3 regions of the Sinorhizobium arboris LMG 14919 genome follow, and region 1 is predicted to be linked to each of the others. Evidence: predicted binding sites of a transcription regulator. Region 1 holds the regulator's gene; each other region holds the start of a gene.
The links. Region 1 encodes HrcA, which represses chaperone genes, less so after heat shock. Its sites were predicted from a motif close to GTTAGCACTCNCNNNNNGNGAGTGCTAAC; they were not measured.
Positions count from the first base shown of each region.

Region 2: the regulator HrcA is predicted to act here: its motif matches at 1,882-1,910, upstream of groES (co-chaperone GroES).
Region 3: the regulator HrcA is predicted to act here: its motif matches at 1,665-1,693, upstream of groES (co-chaperone GroES).

Region 1 covers NZ_ATYB01000014.1:8,039-11,316, forward strand. Annotated here, with positions in the region: gene SINAR_RS0111130 (VOC family protein) at 1-107, opposite strand, end outside; gene rph (ribonuclease PH) at 218-937, opposite strand; gene hrcA (heat-inducible transcriptional repressor HrcA) at 1,198-2,277, shown strand; gene grpE (nucleotide exchange factor GrpE) at 2,434-3,057, shown strand; gene ptsN (PTS IIA-like nitrogen regulatory protein PtsN) at 3,220-3,278, opposite strand, start outside.
Region 2 covers NZ_ATYB01000014.1:536,206-539,483, reverse strand. Annotated here, with positions in the region: gene SINAR_RS0113690 (TIGR01459 family HAD-type hydrolase) at 1-489, opposite strand, end outside; gene SINAR_RS0113685 (chromate resistance protein ChrB domain-containing protein) at 872-1,699, opposite strand; gene groES (co-chaperone GroES) at 1,968-2,264, shown strand; gene groL (chaperonin GroEL) at 2,338-3,278, shown strand, end outside.
Region 3 covers NZ_KE386497.1:742,858-746,135, reverse strand. Annotated here, with positions in the region: gene groL (chaperonin GroEL) at 1-1,148, opposite strand, end outside; gene groES (co-chaperone GroES) at 1,204-1,518, opposite strand; gene SINAR_RS0132520 (hypothetical protein) at 2,320-2,586, shown strand; gene SINAR_RS0132515 (hypothetical protein) at 2,637-2,822, shown strand; gene SINAR_RS1000000138105 (hypothetical protein) at 2,923-3,278, shown strand, end outside.

The DNA of each region.
Region 1 (3,278 bases):
GCGCGCGAGATCCTTTCAAGGCCGAGGACCGTTCCGTAAAAGGCCTCGGCACGGTCGAGATCGTCCGCGTAGAGCGCGGTCTCAAGAATGCCTTCAAATGTCGGCAACGGACCGGTTCCTTCCAGTTGATCGAGAGCACTTTCAGGAAAATGTGCAACGTTTTCCGTTCGAAGTGGTCGGTTCAAAGAGTCAGTTCGTTCGCTGTCGCAAAAACGATCTAGCCTGCGATCGCCTGCTTCTGCATTTCGATGAGTTCGGCAATGCCGTTCTTGGCCAGCAGCATCAGGTTTGCGAATTCTTCCTCGCTGAAGGGCTTGCCCTCTGCGGTTCCCTGGATCTCGACCAGGCCGCCGCTGCCCGTCATCACGAAATTTGCATCCGTCTCCGCAGCGGAGTCTTCCAGATAATCGAGGTCGATGACCGGCTGATTGGCGAAGATACCGCAGGAAATGGCGGCGACATGGTCTTTCAGCACCTTCTCGAGCTTGACCATATTGCGCGCCTCCATCCATTTCAGACAGTCGTGGAGGGCGATCCAGGCACCGGTGATCGAGGCGGTGCGCGTGCCGCCGTCGGCTTGGATCACGTCGCAGTCGATCGAGATCTGGCGCTCGCCAAGCGCCGGCAGATCGACGACGGCTCTAAGCGACCGGCCGATCAGCCGCTGGATCTCCTGTGTGCGGCCGCTCTGCTTGCCGGCCGCCGCCTCGCGCCTCATACGCTCGCCGGTCGCCCGCGGCAGCATGCCGTACTCTGCGGTAATCCAGCCCTTGCCGCCGTTGCGCAGCCATGCCGGAACTTTTTCCTCCAGGCTTGCGGTGCAAAGAACATGCGTGTCACCGAAGCGAACGAGGCAGGATCCTTCCGCATGCTTGGAGAAACTGCGCTCGAACGAGACCTTGCGCATTTGGTCGGTTTTTCTGCCGGATGGCCGCATCGTCAACTCCTGTCGATCCCGACTGCGTGTTTCCTTGAGCTTCGTTGGATTTCAAGGGCAAAACAGGCAGCAATTCTAAAGTTCTCCAGCGGCCTTTGCGCTTCTGGAAGACGCGCGGCGCTCACGTGAGCCTTCTAGATCATGGCGCAAGCAAAGGGAACCGGTTGATGCCAAAGCTTCGCTGTGATTTTTCCCTTTTGCCAATCCTCGCCTGGATCACTATATTCTTTGCGAACACCGAATACTGATCACGGAGTGACATGGTACTGCGCAACCCTGGAAAGAAGGGGATCGCATCGGCGCTGGACGAGCGCTCCGGCGAGATCTTCCGCCGCATTGTCGAGAGCTATCTGGAAAGCGGGGAGCCGCTCGGCTCGCGCAACCTCTCGCGGCTTCTGCCTATATCGCTGTCGCCTGCCTCGGTTCGCAACGTGATGAGCGACCTCGAGGATCTGGGCCTGATCTATTCCCCCCATGTCAGCGCCGGCCGGCTTCCGACGCAGACGGGTCTGCGCTTCTTCGTGGACGCCTTCATGCAGGTCGGCAATCTTTCGCCGGAGGAGCGCGCCTCCATCGAAAGGCAGGTGCGCCCGGGAAATCGGGACCAGTCGGTTGAAAACCTTCTTACCGAGGCGAGCCAGATGCTTTCCGGCATGTCGCGCGGCGCCGGTCTCGTCATCACCACCAAGAGTGATCCCGTCCTCAAGCATGTCGAGTTTATCCGGCTGGCGCCGACCAAGGCGCTGGCGGTGCTCGTCGGCGAACACGATCAGGTGGAGAACCGCATCATCGAGTTGCCGGCCGGCATCACCAGCGCCCAACTCACCGAAGCGGCGAACTTCGTCAACGCTCACCTTGCCGGGCAGACGATCCCCGAGCTGCGGACGCAGCTGGAAAAGGTCAAGGAGACGGTGCGCGGCGAGCTCGACGCGCTGTCTCAGGACTTGGTCGAGCGCGGACTGGCGATCTGGTCCGGAAGCGAGGGCGACGGTCAGCCGGCGCGGCTGATCGTCAGGGGTCGGGCCAACCTGCTCGAGGGATTGGAGGGGACCGACGACATCGAGCGGCTGCGTATGCTCTTCGATGACCTCGAAAAGAAGGACAGCCTGATCGAGATCCTCAACCTCGCTGAGAGCGGTCCGGGCGTACGCATCTTCATCGGCTCCGAAAACAAGCTGTTTTCGCTCTCCGGCTCGTCGTTGATCGTCGCACCCTATCGCGACAGCGACGACCGTATCGTCGGCGCGGTCGGTGTCATCGGACCGACCCGGCTCAATTATTCCCGCATCGTTCCCATGGTCGATTACACCGCCCAGCTCATGTCGCGGCTGTCGCGCTGAACGAGTCCTTTGATCGATGAAGCAATCGACTCTTGATTTTTCGGGCCCAAACATCGATATCGGGCTTCAAATCCAGGCAACAGAACGTTCAAGCAAAGCGATTTCCGCTGGTTTGATGATGCCGAACACAGCAAAGACAGAAACTCGGAGAACGTCATGACCGACGAAACGACCAAGAACGGACCCGAGGCCGCGGCGCCCGAAGAATTCGAAACAGCCGCCGAGCCGCAAGCCGCGGAAAAGCCTGAGGCGGATGCTTCCGCCGCGCCGGATCCGCTCGAGCTCGCCAAAGCGGAGAACGCGGAATTGCGCGACAAATATCTTCGTCTCGCCGCGGAGATGGACAATCTGCGCCGGCGTACCGAGCGCGACGTGAAGGATGCGAAGTCCTATTCCGTGGCGGGTTTCGCACGCGACATGCTGGCGGTCTCCGACAACCTGCGCCGTGCGCTCGACGCGATTCCGGCCGACGCCAGAGAGGCGGGCGACGCCGGCCTGAAAGCACTCATCGAGGGCGTGGAAATGACCGAGCGGTCGATGCTCGCGGCGCTGGAACGCCATGGCGTGAAGCAGCTGGACCCTGCCGGTCAGAAATTCGATCCGAATTTCCATCAGGCCATGTTCGAGGTTCCGAACACGGAAGTTCCGAACAACACGGTCGTTCAGGTGGTCCAGGCGGGCTACACGATCGGCGAGCGCGTCCTGCGCCCGGCAATGGTCGGTGTTGCCAAGGGCGGCCCGAAAGCGGCCTCCGCCGAAGGTGAGACGCCTGCTGCCTGACATCGTATGACGCAATCTGCAAAGGGCCGCGCCCTCGGAGGGCGCGGCCCTTTGTCTTTACCAAAAGGCCGCGCATCCTGGCGGAAGCGCGGCCTTGTCCTTGTTCGAAAATGCTGCGTGCTTTGCCAACCGGCTCCGGGACAGGCGGCGCGCAGAAGATAGTCAGGCAGCGTGCGAGGTCGTGTCGTCGCTGAGCAGCGTGTAGATCGCGCTCGCCGAGT
Region 2 (3,278 bases), 530 kb from region 1:
GAGATCGGGATTGGCGCAGATGAAAGGTATTTTCCGCTTGGCGAGGCCCGTCAGCGTCGCACGGTAGTGCTCGGGCGTCTCGGTCTCGTCATCGTAGAAGCCGGCACAGACGATCGTCTCGGCGTCGTCGGCAGACACGATCTCGGTGCCGAGTCCTTCGAGCAGCGGCAGGTCTCGATCGGCGCCTATGAAGAAGATGCGTTTGTCGGCCGCCGCAATCAGCGCCCGCGTCACATCACCCGAGGTGACGATGCGATCATAGGATTCGTCAGGCACGCCGAGGCCACGGATCTGCACCGTGACGCCCGGATGCGGCCGGGGTGAGTTGGTGATGAGAACGACGGTCAGCCCCTGGGCGCGCGCCTCGGCAAGCGCTTCACAGGCGGATGCAAAGGCTTGAATCCCGTTGTGAAGCACGCCCCAGACATCGCAAAGGACCACGTCGTAGCGACCGGCGATTTCCCGAAAACTGTTGATCCTGACGGCCATGCTGGCTTCCTGCAAACTCGGCTTTCCGGCTGACATCGCAAGGAAGGGACAAGAATACAAGTCTCGCACCGAGAAAAACGCGGCGCTTCCAAAGGATTTAAGGCAATTGCAGGAAAGCGCGCGGCGGTTCTGCTCCAGATAACGATGCCTTAGGTCGCCTCGACCTGACTTTTCCTATCGCGCTCTAGAAAAGCGCGATCCCCCCGCCGCGGCGCAGATTGCCAGCGTCTGGAACATTCCGCGTTTCCACCAAAGGAGCGAGGCGGCTGCCAGGACCGTCAGGAACAAGGCGACAGGATCGAGCGTCGCCGGGTCCGGATGAGGAAGGAGAACCGACCCGGCCTCCGGCGTGCGGGCGCAACATTCAAGGCTGCCTGCTCGTTCACGGGTGCTTCCCCTTGCCGCCATGCGAGACCCAATCGTGCTTTTCCTGGGTCGCATCACGCGCCCAGCGATAGAGGGCGTCATAAAGGGTCATCCCCGCCTCGAGCTGTTCGAGATCGTCGGCATACATGCGCGAAAGGCCGAGTGAAACGGCAAGCAACCCGGCTGCCTCCGGCTCCAGTTCGCGCCTGTCCGTGTCGGCGCCACGGACGATACGGGCGACATGCTCCAGCGCAGGGAACGAGAGACGGAATTCCTTGACCATCGTGTCGAAGGTACATTCCTCGCCGCGATGGCTCCAGAAGACGCCTTCGATGTCGAACGGCGTCGCGCCGAAGCGCTCGCCGACGGCCTCGACCTCCGCCGGCGTGACGAAAAGAAACCTGGCGCGCGGATCGACGAAGCGCTGGATCAGCCAGGGACAGGCAATCCGGTCAATCTTCGGTCGCGACCGGGTCACCCAGACGGATCCCCCCGAAGGATCTGCATCCGGAAGGCTTGCGACCGGAACGAGCGGCAGCCCCGCCGCCCGCCACGCTTCGATGCCGCCGTCGAGTATTTCCGCAGCCGCCCCTGCATGACGCAGCCATGCGGCGGCACCTTCGCTGAGCTTGCCCCCGTGCTTGCAGAGCACGACAACCCAGCGGCCGCGGTATTCCTCTGCCCATCGCCGCACGTGAGCATGGGCGCGATGGAAGGAGCCCGGCACGAGATGCTGATCGGCTGCGAAGTCGTCGCCGTCGCGCACATCGATAAGGACTGGCGCCTTCGGGGTGCCGACGAGACGAGCGAGTTTTTCGGAAGAGATGGAGTTGAACGAGGCCATGTTACGACGTCCTTTAGATCGCTAGCGGACGCGAAACTCCGGCATGGCGCCTCGTGAGGCATTCGCTTACCCCATGGGAACCATCAAACAAAAGCGCGTCCGATCTGTCAACGATCATGGCCGGCAAAAAATCTCGGAGCCGATCCTTGACTCATTTCGCAGCCAGCCTTATCTCGGCTGGCGCTAGCACTCACTTGAGAAGAGTGCTAACACCCATCCGGCGGGTCCATCCGCGACCCGCAGTGTCATTTGATCGAGGGATTAGACAATGGCAAGCACCAATTTCCGTCCGCTGCACGACCGCGTTGTCGTCCGCCGCGTCGAGTCTGAAGAAAAGACCAAGGGCGGCATCATCATTCCGGACACCGCGAAGGAAAAGCCGCAAGAAGGCGAAATCGTGGCCGTCGGCTCGGGTGCCCGTGACGAAAGCGGCAAGGTTGTTCCGCTCGACGTAAAGGCTGGCGACCGCATCCTGTTCGGCAAGTGGTCCGGCACCGAAGTCAAGATCAACGGCGAAGACCTTCTGATCATGAAGGAAGCCGACATCATGGGCGTCATCGGCTGATAGCCGGCACCCTTCAAACTTCCGTAATTTGAAACCGGACCCGTTCCGGAATTCGAAACCAGGAGCTTTCAAAATGGCAGCTAAAGAAGTCAAGTTCGGCCGTAGCGCGCGCGAAAAGATGCTGCGCGGCGTCGACATCCTCGCCGACGCAGTCAAGGTGACGCTCGGCCCGAAGGGTCGCAACGTCGTTATCGACAAGTCGTTCGGCGCACCGCGCATCACCAAGGACGGCGTTTCCGTCGCCAAGGAGATCGAACTCGAAGACAAGTTCGAGAACATGGGCGCCCAGATGGTTCGCGAAGTCGCTTCGAAGACCAACGACATCGCCGGTGACGGTACGACGACTGCAACCGTTCTTGCTCAGGCGATCGTTCGCGAAGGCGCGAAGGCCGTTGCCGCCGGCATGAACCCGATGGACCTGAAGCGCGGCATCGACCTCGCTGTCGCCGAAGTCGTCAAGGACCTGCTGGCCAAGGCCAAGAAGATCAACACCTCGGACGAAGTCGCCCAGGTCGGCACGATCTCGGCAAACGGCGAAAAGCAGATCGGCCTCGATATCGCCGAAGCGATGCAGAAGGTCGGCAACGAAGGCGTCATCACGGTTGAAGAAGCCAAGACCGCCGAAACCGAACTCGAAGTCGTCGAAGGCATGCAGTTCGACCGCGGCTACCTGTCGCCCTATTTCGTCACCAACCCGGAAAAGATGGTCGCCGACCTGGAAGACGCTTTCGTTCTCCTGCACGAGAAGAAGCTCTCCAACCTCCAGGCGATGCTCCCGGTTCTCGAAGCTGTTGTCCAGACCGGCAAGCCGCTCCTCATCATCGCTGAAGATGTCGAAGGCGAAGCACTCGCAACGCTCGTCGTCAACAAGCTGCGTGGCGGCCTGAAGATCGCTGCCGTCAAGGCCCCGGGCTTCGGCGACCGCCGCAAGGCCATGCTCGAAGACATCGCCATCCTGACGGGCGGCACGGTGATCTCGGAAGACCTCGGCATCAAGCTCGAAAGCGTCACGCT
Region 3 (3,278 bases), on a different contig from region 1:
CCACCGACGCGGATCACCGCAACACCGCCGGCGAGCTTGGCGAGACGCTCCTGCAGCTTCTCGCGATCATAGTCCGAGGTGGTCTCCTCGATTTGCGCCTTGATCTGGGCGACGCGGCCCTGAATTTCCGTCTTCGAACCAGCGCCGTCGACAATCGTCGTATTTTCCTTTTCGACAACCACCTTCTTGGCCCGGCCGAGCATCTCGAGCGTGACGTTCTCAAGCTTGATTCCGAGGTCCTCGGAGATTGCTGTGCCTCCCGTCAGGATGGCGATGTCTTCGAGCATGGCCTTACGGCGGTCGCCAAAACCAGGAGCTTTGACGGCAGCCACCTTCAGGCCGCCACGCAGCTTGTTGACGACGAGGGTGGCGAGCGCTTCACCCTCGACGTCCTCGGCGATAATCAGCAGCGGTTTGCCGGATTGAACAACCAATTCGAGAACTGGAAGCAGCGCCTGCAGATTGGACAGCTTCTTCTCGTGGATGAGCACATAGGGCTCCTCCAGTTCGACGCGCATCTTGTCGGGATTGGTCACGAAATAAGGGGAGAGGTAACCGCGGTCGAACTGCATGCCTTCCACGACCTCGAGCTCCGTGACCGCGGTCTTAGCTTCCTCGACCGTGATCACGCCTTCATTGCCGACCCTTTCCATCGCCTCTGCCAGGAAGCGGCCGACCTCCGTGTCACCATTGGCCGAGATGGTGCCTACTTGGGCGATCTCATCGTTTCTGGTGACTTTGCGGGCGTTCCTCCGCAGCTCCTCGACCACAGCATCCACCGCCTTGTCGACGCCACGCTTGAGGTCCATTGGGTTCATGCCGGAGGCGACCGCTTTCGCTCCTTCTCTGACGATCGCCTGCGCGAGAACCGTTGCCGTGGTGGTGCCGTCACCGGCGATATCACTGGTCTTCGACGCCACTTCGCGCACCATCTGGGCGCCCATGTTCTCGAACTTGTCCTCGAGCTCGATCTCCTTGGCGACAGTGACGCCGTCCTTCGTGATCCGCGGAGCGCCGAACGACTTATCGAGTACCACGTTGCGACCCTTTGGGCCCAACGTCACCTTCACCGCATTGGCGAGAATGTCGACGCCGCGCAGCATCTTCTCGCGGGCTTCGGTATGGAATCTCACTTCCTTGGCAGCCATTATTGTACTCCTTCCTGGGTCAGCATTTCTTGTCTGGCATGGGTCCGGATCGGCACTAGGCTGCGTTTCTCGCTGCGGCGTCGATCTCGATCACGCCCATCACATCGGATTCCTTCATGATCAGAAGCTCCTCACCATTGAGCTTGATTTCTGTGCCGGCCCATTTGCCGAACAGAATGCGGTCGCCGGCTTTGACGTCGAGCTCGACGAGCTTGCCGCTGTCATCGCGCGCCCCCGGGCCAACGGCGATGACCTCGCCTTCCTGCGGCTTTTCCTTCGCCGTGTCGGGTATGATGATGCCCCCGGCCGTCTTTTCCTCGGCTTCAATGCGGCGCACCAGGATGCGGTCATGTAAGGGACGGAACGTCATGTTGCTCTCCTCGTTGACAAACACATTTTTAGAGGATCCTCGGCGCCGCATCCGATGCGAATCCGACGCGGGACGCACGATGTTTTGGCATCGCGCCAATCGATCTGGTTTCTGGCTTTTCGAGTTTCAAGAGGGCGACGAAATTTTTTAGCACTCCACCACATGGAGTGCTAAAGCCATGATTTCGCGCCACGATCTGGGCCGATCTCTGCTCTAATGGTCTCGCCCCCACCTCTTGACGCGACGCTCTAGAGTCCCCGGGAGACTATTTTGGACCAATCGTCGCGGGAAGGGCTCATCGCACCAACTCCTATCTTGGAGGGTGAAGCATAGGCATCTTCCCGTGACGGCAGCGCCATTGGCAAGCAACCGTCGATTGAGGGTAGTTCCACCCGCAGAGCCTTATTGGGCGTTAGGACCTTAGTCCCGCGCCCGGTGCCAAAGGTCTGAAGCCGGTTGCAAAATAGCTTTTCCGACACACAATCGGAGGTAATCGAAAACACGGACGGACTGTTGCTTCTCACCAGTCCAAGCCAGTTCTATCGGGGTTATTGGTTATGGCGATGTTGGAAAGTAGATGGAAAAATCGAATTTCCGATCTCGTTTGGGGCGTCACATCCGGTCCCGGGTCAACGGCAATCTACATAGCAGCCGCCATGTTGATTGCCGCTTTCGCGAGCGCAAAGACAGGCATTCCGGGATACATACTTGTGGCGGCAGCGGTTGTGTTGGTGCTGTTCATCGATCCCTCGGAGAAGATGCGAAGACACCGACCACGGCGGCGCCCTGCGCCGATGAAGATTGCGGTTCCAGATCGGGAAGCCGACGCGGATCGCGGTTCTCGCCGGGAATGCAGTGGCCGATCCTTGGAAGGACGAAAGCGGCCATGGGCGCTGGCATTCTTACCGCTACTACTATGATGAACCCCGATACGAGCGCAGAGCCTACAAAGAAGAATACCGTCGCGGCCGCTGCAAGATCGAGCGCAAGTGGGACGATGACGAGTATAAGGAAGAGATCAAGTGTAAGCGCCATGCTCGACCGGTCTTCGGATATTATTGGTGGTAGGTAGGTCGCCGAACCGCTCGCTCTCCTCAACATCTCACGGGAGTGCGAAAATGAATCTCCGGGATTATCATGACCCGCCAGAACGGAACGCCTCAACGGCTTTCCCGATCGGCGTCATCTTACTCTCCATGGCCGTCATTCTCGCCTACTTGGCAATCGGCGGGGCTTGGTCGGAGAATAACACCGACACAGCGGTCTACACACCACAGATCACAGACGTCCCCAAAAACCGCTGAGTCCGGCCACGAGCGCATTTGGGCTCACTGAGTTACCCGGTTGTAGGCTTTAAATCCCTCTGGCTTAGGCTGTACGGTAGCTTTCTAGAATTTTTCTGATGTGAAAACAAATAGTTACTTTTTTAATGCCGTAATTTCTCCGCCATTTCGGCGTACACATCTCATACACAGTCTGGCGCCGCTTTCGGAACGCAAGGGTGGGTTTAAAAGAATGGCCAGTCATGAGATTTTGGGAGGCAAGGTCCTCGTCTATCGCCGCGAGAACAGTAAAAAGTGGCAGTGCTCGACCCGTATCAACGGCAAGAATTGGCGGACGAGCACGGGCGAGGAAAGTCTCGCCCTCGCGAAGGAATTCGCGGAGGACTGGTTTTCCCGGATGAAGGCAAAGGAGAAAGGCGGCGGACTGAAGGACGAGAAGACCTTCAAGGAGGCGGCCAAACGGTATTTAGAGGAATA